One region of the Xanthomonas sp. WHRI 7945 genome, then DNA from elsewhere that is predicted to be linked to it. Evidence: predicted binding sites of a transcription regulator. Region 1 holds the regulator's gene; the other holds the start of a gene.
The links. The regulator FliA, encoded in region 1, starts transcription of late flagellar genes. The targets are predictions, from matches to a motif close to TAAAGTTTNNCNNNCNNNGGCCGATAA.
Positions count from the first base shown of each region.

Region 2: the regulator FliA is predicted to act here: its motif matches at 2,289-2,315, upstream of VDQ83_RS17255 (methyl-accepting chemotaxis protein).

Region 1 covers NZ_JAYIQP010000002.1:88,286-92,478, reverse strand. Annotated here, with positions in the region: gene flhF (flagellar biosynthesis protein FlhF) at 1-1,331, shown strand, start outside; gene VDQ83_RS02305 (MinD/ParA family ATP-binding protein) at 1,318-2,202, shown strand; gene VDQ83_RS02300 (RNA polymerase sigma factor FliA) at 2,199-2,948, shown strand; gene cheY (chemotaxis response regulator CheY) at 2,966-3,358, shown strand; gene VDQ83_RS02290 (protein phosphatase CheZ) at 3,358-3,966, shown strand; gene VDQ83_RS02285 (chemotaxis protein CheA) at 3,971-4,193, shown strand, end outside.
Region 2 covers NZ_JAYIQP010000030.1:728-4,920, reverse strand. Annotated here, with positions in the region: gene VDQ83_RS17275 (aldo/keto reductase) at 1-120, opposite strand, end outside; gene VDQ83_RS17270 (HAD-IA family hydrolase) at 571-1,251, opposite strand; gene VDQ83_RS17265 (hypothetical protein) at 1,325-1,540, opposite strand; gene VDQ83_RS17260 (peroxiredoxin family protein) at 1,545-2,108, opposite strand; gene VDQ83_RS17255 (methyl-accepting chemotaxis protein) at 2,349-4,193, shown strand, end outside.

The DNA of each region.
Region 1 (4,193 bases):
CCGCCCCGGCGCGGCCGCTGACCCAGCCGGCCGCGATCGCCGCCTCGGCGATGCCGGCCGGCGCGGCGACCGCGCCGAGCCGACCCGCCGCCGCACCGCGTGCCCCGGCCCCGGCCCCGGCCGCGGCCCAGGCGCCTGCCGAATTCCGCATTCCCGAGGACGTGTTCCGCAACGCGCCGATCAGCGTGCCGATGCCGAGCCCGTTCGCCGCCCCGGCCGCCGCTGCCGAAGCGGCCGCCAGCGCCGCGGCGGTGCCGAGCTGGCTCGAAAACATCGCCGCGGTGTCGCTGACCCCGGCGGCGCCGGTCGCAGCGGCCGCCGCGTCGGCCGCGGCCACCACCGCGCCGGCAGCGGCAGCCGCCAGCGCCGGGATCCCGGCGCCGGCCACGCTGACGCCGGTGCCGAGCTTCCCGGCCGTGCAGAACGACGAACAATTGACTCAGCTGCGCGACGAACTGGCGCTGATGCGGCAGATGATCGAGCGCGAGATGAACCGGCTCACCGACGAACGCCTGCGCGGCTCGCCGGTACGCGCCCAGGCGCTGGAGCTGATGGACGACTACGGCTTCGACAGCGGCCTGACCCGCGACGTGGTCATGCAGATCCCCGCCGACCTGGAGCTGCACCGCGGCCGCGGGCTGATGCTGGGGCTGCTGTCCAAGCGCCTGCCGATCGCCCCGCTGGACCCGATCGAGGAAGGCGGCGTGATCGCCCTGATCGGCCCCACCGGCGCCGGCAAGACCACCACCATCGCCAAGCTGGCCTCGCGCTTCCTGGAACGCCACGCCGCCCGCGACGTGGCCCTGGTCACCACCGACACCATCCGCGTCGGCGGCCGCGAACAGCTGCACAGCTACGGCCGCCAGCTCGGCATCGCCGTGCACGAGGCCGACAGCGACGCCGCCCTGCAGCAGCTGCTGGAGCGCCTGCGCGACTACAAGCTGGTGCTGATCGACACCGCCGGCATGGGCCAGCGCGACCGCGCGCTGGTCGCGCAGCTGCACTGGCTGCGCGCGTCGCGAGTGGTCCGGTCCTTGCTAGTACTCCCTGCCAACGCGCATTTCTCCGACCTGGACGAGGTGGTGCGCCGGTTCGCCGGCGCCGATCCGCAGGGGGTGATCTTGACCAAGCTGGATGAAACCGGGCGTTTTGGCAGTGCTCTGTCGGTGGTCGCGGACCACCGGCTTCCCATCACCTGGGTGACCGATGGTCAACGCGTGCCGGACGACCTGCACCGCGCCAACGCCGCCAGCCTGGTATTGCGCCTTGAAGATTTGCGGCGCGCTGCCGATAAGCCCTGTACTCCGGAGCAGAACCATGCCGTCGCGTGATTACGCCAATCTGACCAATGCCTTCCCCCTGTCGGCCACCCGCAGCGAACCGCTCGGCCCGGTGCGTACCATCGCCGTGACCGGCGGCAAGGGCGGCGTCGGCAAGACCAACATCTCGGTCAACCTGTCGATGGCGCTGGCCGACATGGGCAAGCGCACCCTGCTGCTGGACGCCGACCTGGGCCTGGCCAACGTCGACGTGGTGCTCGGGCTGACCCCCAAGTTCACCCTTGGCGACCTGGTGGCCGGCCGCTGCACGCTGGAAGAGGTGATCATCGACATGCCCAACGGCCTGATGGTGGTGCCCGCCGCCTCCGGCCGCCGGCACATGGCCGAGCTGCCGCCGGCCCAGCACGTCGGCCTGGTCAATGTGTTCTCCGAGCTGCAGCGCGAGCTGGACGTGATGGTCATCGACACCGCCGCCGGCATCACCGACAGCGTGCTGACCTTCTGCCAGGCCGCGCAGGACGCGGTGGTGGTGGTCTGCGACGAGCCGGCCTCGATCACCGACGCCTACGCGCTGATCAAGGTGCTGTCGCGCGAACGCGGCGTGGACCGGGTGCAGATCGTCGCCAACATGGTCCGCGACCTCAACGAAGGCCGCCTGCTGTACGACAAGCTGAGCCGGGTCTGCGAGAAGTTCCTCGGCGACGTGTCGCTGAACTACCTGGGCTGCGTGCCGCAGGACGACTGGCTGCGCCTGGCGGTGCAGCGCCAGCAACCGGTGGTCAAGGCCTACCCGTCCAGCCCGTCGGCGCAGGCGATCGCCGAGATCGCCCGGCGCACCGCGCGCTGGCAGGCACCGACCGCGCCGCGCGGCAACGTCGAGTTCTTCGTCGAACGGATCATCCAGCGGGGGGTCGCCGCATGAACGTCGCCGCCCAATACCGCGCCGTGCAGCGCAACAGCTCCAACGACTACATCGCCCAGCATTCTGACCTGGTGCGGCGCATCGCCCACCACCTGGCCGCGCGGCTGCCGGCCAGCGTCGAGATCGACGACCTGATCCAGGCCGGCATGATCGGCCTGATCGAGGCCTCGCGCAGCTACGATGCCGACCAGGGCGCCTCGTTCGAGACCTACGCCTCGATCCGCATCCGCGGCTCGATGATCGACGAGATCCGCCGCGGCGACTGGGTGCCGCGCTCGGTGCACCGCCGCGCCCGCGACGCCGCCTCGGCGATCCGCAAGATCGAGCAGAGCACCGGCCGCGCCGCCGCCGCCAACGAAGTGGCCGCAGCGATGGACATGCCGCTTCCCGAATACCTGCGCTTGATGGAAGATGCCGCGCGCGGCCAGGTGCTGAGCCTGGAATCGCGGGTCGAGGACCACGGCGAGCTGGACACCATCGCCAAGGGCGGGCCCAATCCGCAGCAGATGCTGGAACGCAGCGAATTCGGCCGCGAGCTGGGCAAGGCGATCGCGCAGTTGCCCGAACGCGAGCAGCTGGTGCTGTCGCTGTACTACGAACAGGAATTGAACCTGAAGGAAATCGGCGCGGTGCTCGGTGTCAGCGAGTCGCGCGTCTGCCAGATCCACGGCCAGGCCACGGTACGGTTGCGCGGGCGCTTGAAAGCGTTCGAAGCGGCCGACGCCGGCCTGGAAGACGAAGAATAAGACCCAAGGAGTTAGCGGTGAACAAGAACATGCGGATTTTGATCGTGGACGATTTCTCGACGATGCGGCGCATCGTCAAGAACCTGCTCGGCGATCTCGGCTTCACCAACACTGCAGAGGCCGAAGACGGCAACAGTGCCTTGGCTGCACTGCGCTCGGCACCGTTCGAGTTCGTGGTCACCGACTGGAACATGCCCGGCATGACCGGCATCGACCTGCTGCGCAACATCCGCGCCGACGACAAGCTCAAGCACCTGCCGGTGCTGATGGTGACCGCCGAGGCCAAGCGCGAGCAGATCATCGAGGCGGCGCAGTGCGGCGTGAACGGCTACATCATCAAGCCGTTCACCGCGCAGACCCTGCAGGAAAAGCTGGGCAAGATCTTCGAGCGCCTGGGAGCGACCGCCTGATGGAAGCCACCGCCGAACGCAGCGCCCTGATCGAACGCCTGCAAGGTGCGCTGGACGCACTGGAAAAAGGCGACGAAGCCGGATGGCGCAAGGAAATCGACACGCTCGCCGCCTGGCGCACGCGGCCGATGATGCAGGGCCTGAGCAGGCTGGCGCGCGACCTGGGCCAGGCGCTCGGCGAACTGCCGACCGTGCCCACCGAGGCCGGCGAGCTGGACGATGCCTGCTCGCGCCTGGACCACGTGGTGGCGATGACCGAAGAGGCCAGCCACCGCACCCTGGACCTGGCCGAGGAATGCCGCGCACTGGCCGAACAGCTGCGCGCCGGCGGGCTGACCGGCGACCAGGGCGAGATCCTCGACAAGATCCGCCACAACCTCACCGAGATGGCCCTGGCGCAGAGCTTCCAGGACCTGACCGGGCAGATCATCCGCCGCGTCGCGACCATCGTGCGCCGCGTCCACGAAGGCTTCGGCGCGCTCGGCCTGCCGCCGAAGGAAGACAAGAAACCCGACGGCAGCCTGGCCGGCCCCGCACTGGCCGGACTGGACCGTCACGGCGTGTCGCAGAACGACGCCGACGACCTGCTGTCCGGACTGGGATTGTAATTTTATGAGCGCCGTACCCGACGACATCGCTGCCGACTTCATCATCGAAGCCCAGGAAATCCTGGACCGGCTCGGCGAGCAGCTGGTGTCGCTGGAGCAGGCGCCCGAGGACAGCGACCAGCTCAACGCGGTGTTCCGCGGCTTCCACACGCTCAAGGGCGGCGCCGGCTTCCTGGCGATCAACGCCATGGTCGAGCTGTGCCACGCCGCCGAGGACACCCTGGGCC
Region 2 (4,193 bases), on a different contig from region 1:
GGCGACCGCGGCCAGCGCCACCGCCTCGTCCACTTCCGCGTACAGGTTGCCGATCGGTGCGGCGCCGAAGCCAAGCGTGGCGATCCGCACGCCGCTGCGGCCCAGCGGGCGCTGCGCGATCGCGCCGGCTTCGGCATCGGCGAGGGCGGCGTTCAACGGCACCCGCACCGGTCTCGGTCGATCGCCGAGGCGGACCGCCCGCTCGACCTCCAGGATCGGTTGCTGCTCGGCTTGCGCATGCCACACACCTCCGCCCCGCGGGGCCAGATCGGATGGTGCCGGAACGGCTACCAGGATGACCGGCGCCGCTCACGACTGTTCGTATATGAATATAGCAATCATAAGTGAACAATCAACGCCGCGGCGCAACATGGGCGAGCGAGAGGCCGGGCGGCGCAGCGATGGTTCAGATCGCGCACAGGCGCGGCCGTGGGCGCGGCGCGAGGGATTGTGCGTTGAGGACGACCCCAGCAGCGCCGGTATACGAGGTCCGGCTCAGGGACGCCAAGGCGTCTCCGCCCCATGGCGACGGCGTCAGCGCTGCGGCCGAGCCATCGCCGGCAGCGCTGCTCACGCGATGGCGTGCGCCGGCCCGCCGAGCAGTGCGCACAGATCGGCCGGGCGTTGCAGCAGCGGCAGCGGCGTATGCGGCTGCAGCGCCGCCGGCAAGGTGTAGCCCCAGCCGACGCCGGCGAAGGCGATGCCGGCCTGGCGCGCGGCGTCGGCATCGCGGATCTCGTCGCCCACGCACAGTGCGCGCGCGGCCGGTACGCCGCATGCTTTCAGCGCCGCGCGCAGCTTGCGGCGCTTGCCCAGCAGCGCGGCGCCGCAGCCGATGTGACGGAACCGCGCGGTCAGTTCGGCGCCGAGTACCCGCTGGACGTTGTCGCGGCTGTTGGAGGTCACCAGGGCCAACTGCACGCCCGCGCCCTCGAGCGCGTCCAGCAGTTCGGCTACGCCGTCGAACACCGCGATGCGTTCGATCTGCGCGGCCATCAGCGCGCGCATGCGCCGCGCCACCGCCGGCACCCGCCACCAGCGCAGGCCGCTGCGCGCCATCAGTTCGCGCGCGCTCAGGCTGCGGATTTCCGGCAACCGCGCCATGTCGAAACGGCGAAAGCCGAACTCGTCGGCGACGTCGTTGACGGTGGCGAGAAACCACCCGAAGGAATCGGCCAGGGTGCCGTCGAAATCGAAGATGATCAGGTCGTAGCGGCGCATGCCGCGCCAGCATGCCGCAGTCCCGGCCATGCCACCAGCCTGGCGCGGGGCGCGGCAGGACACGCTCAAACCGGAGCCGACCGCTGCCGGCTCCGGCGCCGGCTCAACCGCAGCAGTAGCAGGTCAGCGGCTTGCCGGGGCCGCCCGGCCCTAGTTCGCCACCGAACGGCGCGCACTCCTGCGCGCATTGCCAGGCGCTACACGACGCATCCTTCTCGATCCCGTCGCCCGCGGTCGCCTGCATCGCGCCGAAGCCCATGCTGGCCAGGAACACGGCCGCGACCATCCCGTTACGCAACGCTGTCCAACGCTGTTTCATGAGTTCACTCCTCGACAGTTGCCAAAGCCGCCGGCACTTCCGTGCGTCGCACTGCGGCCACCAGGTCCTGCACCCGCTCCGTGGTATCGAAGGCGCCGACGCGCGCGTAGCGCACCCGGCCATCGCGATCCAGCGCCAGCATCAGCGGCACGTTGCGCGCGCGGAACAGCATCAGCGCGCGGCGATCGGTGAGCGTGGTCACCGGGAACGCGAAACGGTGTTCGGCGGCATAGCGGCGCGCCTGCTCCGCACTGCAATGGCACACGCCCAGCAGCTGCACGCGGCCCCCGCCCTGCTCGGCCAGGCGCTGCGCCGCCTGCACCACGCTGGGCGCCGAGCGCTTGCAGTACGGGCAGGTGGTGGTGAAGAAGAACAGCACCTGGTAGTCCGCCGCCGGCGCGCCCAGGGTCAGCGGCGCGCCGTCCAGCGCGGTCGCCGCGATCTGCGGCACGTACATGCCCAGGTACGGCTCGGTGGTGCGGGTCACGAACCAGCGCCGCTCTTCGCGCAGCGTGCGGTTCTGCCAGGCCAGCACCGCCACCAGCGCGCAGGCGGCGAGCAACGCCAACCAACTCCAGGGAAACCGACGTGCCATGCGCTGCGCCCGTGCTGTGATGTCCGCAGCAGGCTGCGCAGCCGCGCCGCCGCGGTCAACGCCTGGCGTGCGGTTTTTGCGACCGCGTGGCGATGCTGGGGAGGCAATCACGCTTTGTCGCGGCGTGCATTCCAGTGCCGATGGGCGATTCGTTCAAGCACGGCGCCGACACGCCGATATCGCCTGTACGTCTCTCTCCTCAAAGCCGCCGCCATGCGCATCGCCCCCCATCCGACTGCATTCGTCAGCCTGCAGACCAAGCTGCTGAGCGCCCTGGCGCTGGGCCTGGGCGTGGTCCTGCTGTGCGCCCTGGCCGGGCTCGGCTCGGCCTGGCTCAACCTTTCCACCGACGTGCCGCGCGAGGTCGCGCAGGCCTCGGCCAGCGAGCAGATCAGCCGCCATTTCCGGATGCAGGTGCAGGAATGGAAGAACGTGCTGATCCGCGGCCATGCCGAGGACATGCGCAACAAGTACCTGGCCGCTTTCGACAAGGAAGGCCGCCAGGTCGCCAGCGCCACGCACGCGTTGGCCACGACGCTGGCCGACCCGCAGGCCGCAGCGCTGGCACGCGATTTCGCCGAGCAGCATGCCGCGCTGGAGCGGCACTACCGCGACGCGCTGCAGGGCTTCGCCGCGGCCGGCTACGACACCCGCGTCGGCGACGACGCGGTCCGCGGCCTGGACCGCAAGCCCAGCGACACCTTGCAGGCGCTGGTCGAGCGCAGCACGCTGCTGGCCAATGCGGCGGTACAGCGCAATTCCGAGAACGCACGGCGCAGCCTGGTGTACTCGGCGGCGCTGACCGTGGCCGCCGCGTTCGCGCTGGTGCTGGTGGTGGGCTGGTGGATCCGACGCTCGGTGGTGCGCCCGATCGAGGCGGTGGCACGCACCGCGCGCTCGGTCGCCGCGGGCGACCTGGTCACCACGCTGCAGGTGCGCAACCGCGACGAGATCGGCATGCTCGGCCAGGCGATGGGCCAGGTGGTCGACACGCTGACCTCGGTGTCTTCCGCGCAGGCGGAGATGGCGCAGCGCCACGAGGCCGGGCAGCTCAGCTACCGGATGACGGCCGACGCCTTCCCCGGCGCGTACGGGCGCATGGTGGAGGACACCAACGGCCTGATCGGCGCACAGGTGCAACTGATCCAGCAGATGCTGGAGACGATGCAGCGCTACGCGATCGGCGACATGGCGCTGGACATGGCGCGCCTGCCCGGCGAGAAGGCGCAGATCACCGAAGCGATGGACGCGACCAAGCGCAATCTGGTCGCGATCAACGGCGAGATCCGCGCCTTGGTGGAAGCGGCCGCGGCCGGCGACTTCTCGCGGCGCGGCGACGCGGCCGGCTACCAGCACGACTTCCGCGCGATGATCGACGGCCTCAACCGGCTCATGGCCACCGCCGACGGCAATCTCGACGCGCTGTCCAGGCTGCTGCAGGCCATCGCCGCCGGCGACCTGACCGCGCGCATGCACGGCGAATTCAACGGCGTGTTCGCGACCATGCGCGACGACGCCAACGCCACCGCCGAGCGGCTGGCCGACATCGTCGGCCGCATCCAGACCGCGGCCATGAGCATCGACAGCGCCGCCAGCGAGATCGCCGCCGGCAACGACGACCTGTCGCGGCGTACCGAGCAGCAGGCGGCCAGCCTGGAAGAGACCGCCGCCTCGATGGAAGAACTGACTTCAACCGTGAAGCAGAACGCCGAGCATGCGCGCCAGGCCAACCAACTCGCGGTCGGCGCGGCCTCGGTGGCCGCGCAGGGCGGCACGGTGGTCGGCCAGGTGGTGAGCACGATGGACGGCATCGAGACCTCGTCGAAGAAGATCGCCGACATCATCTCGGTGATCGACGGCATCGCCTTCCAGACCAACATCCTGGCGCTCAATGCGGCGGTGGAAGCGGCACGTGCCGGCGAGCAGGGCCGCGGCTTCGCGGTGGTCGCCAGCGAGGTGCGCACGCTCGCGCAGCGTTCGGCCAGCGCGGCCAAGGAGATCAAGGGCCTGATCGAGGCATCGGTCGGGCAGGTCGCCGACGGTTCGGCGCTGGTGCGC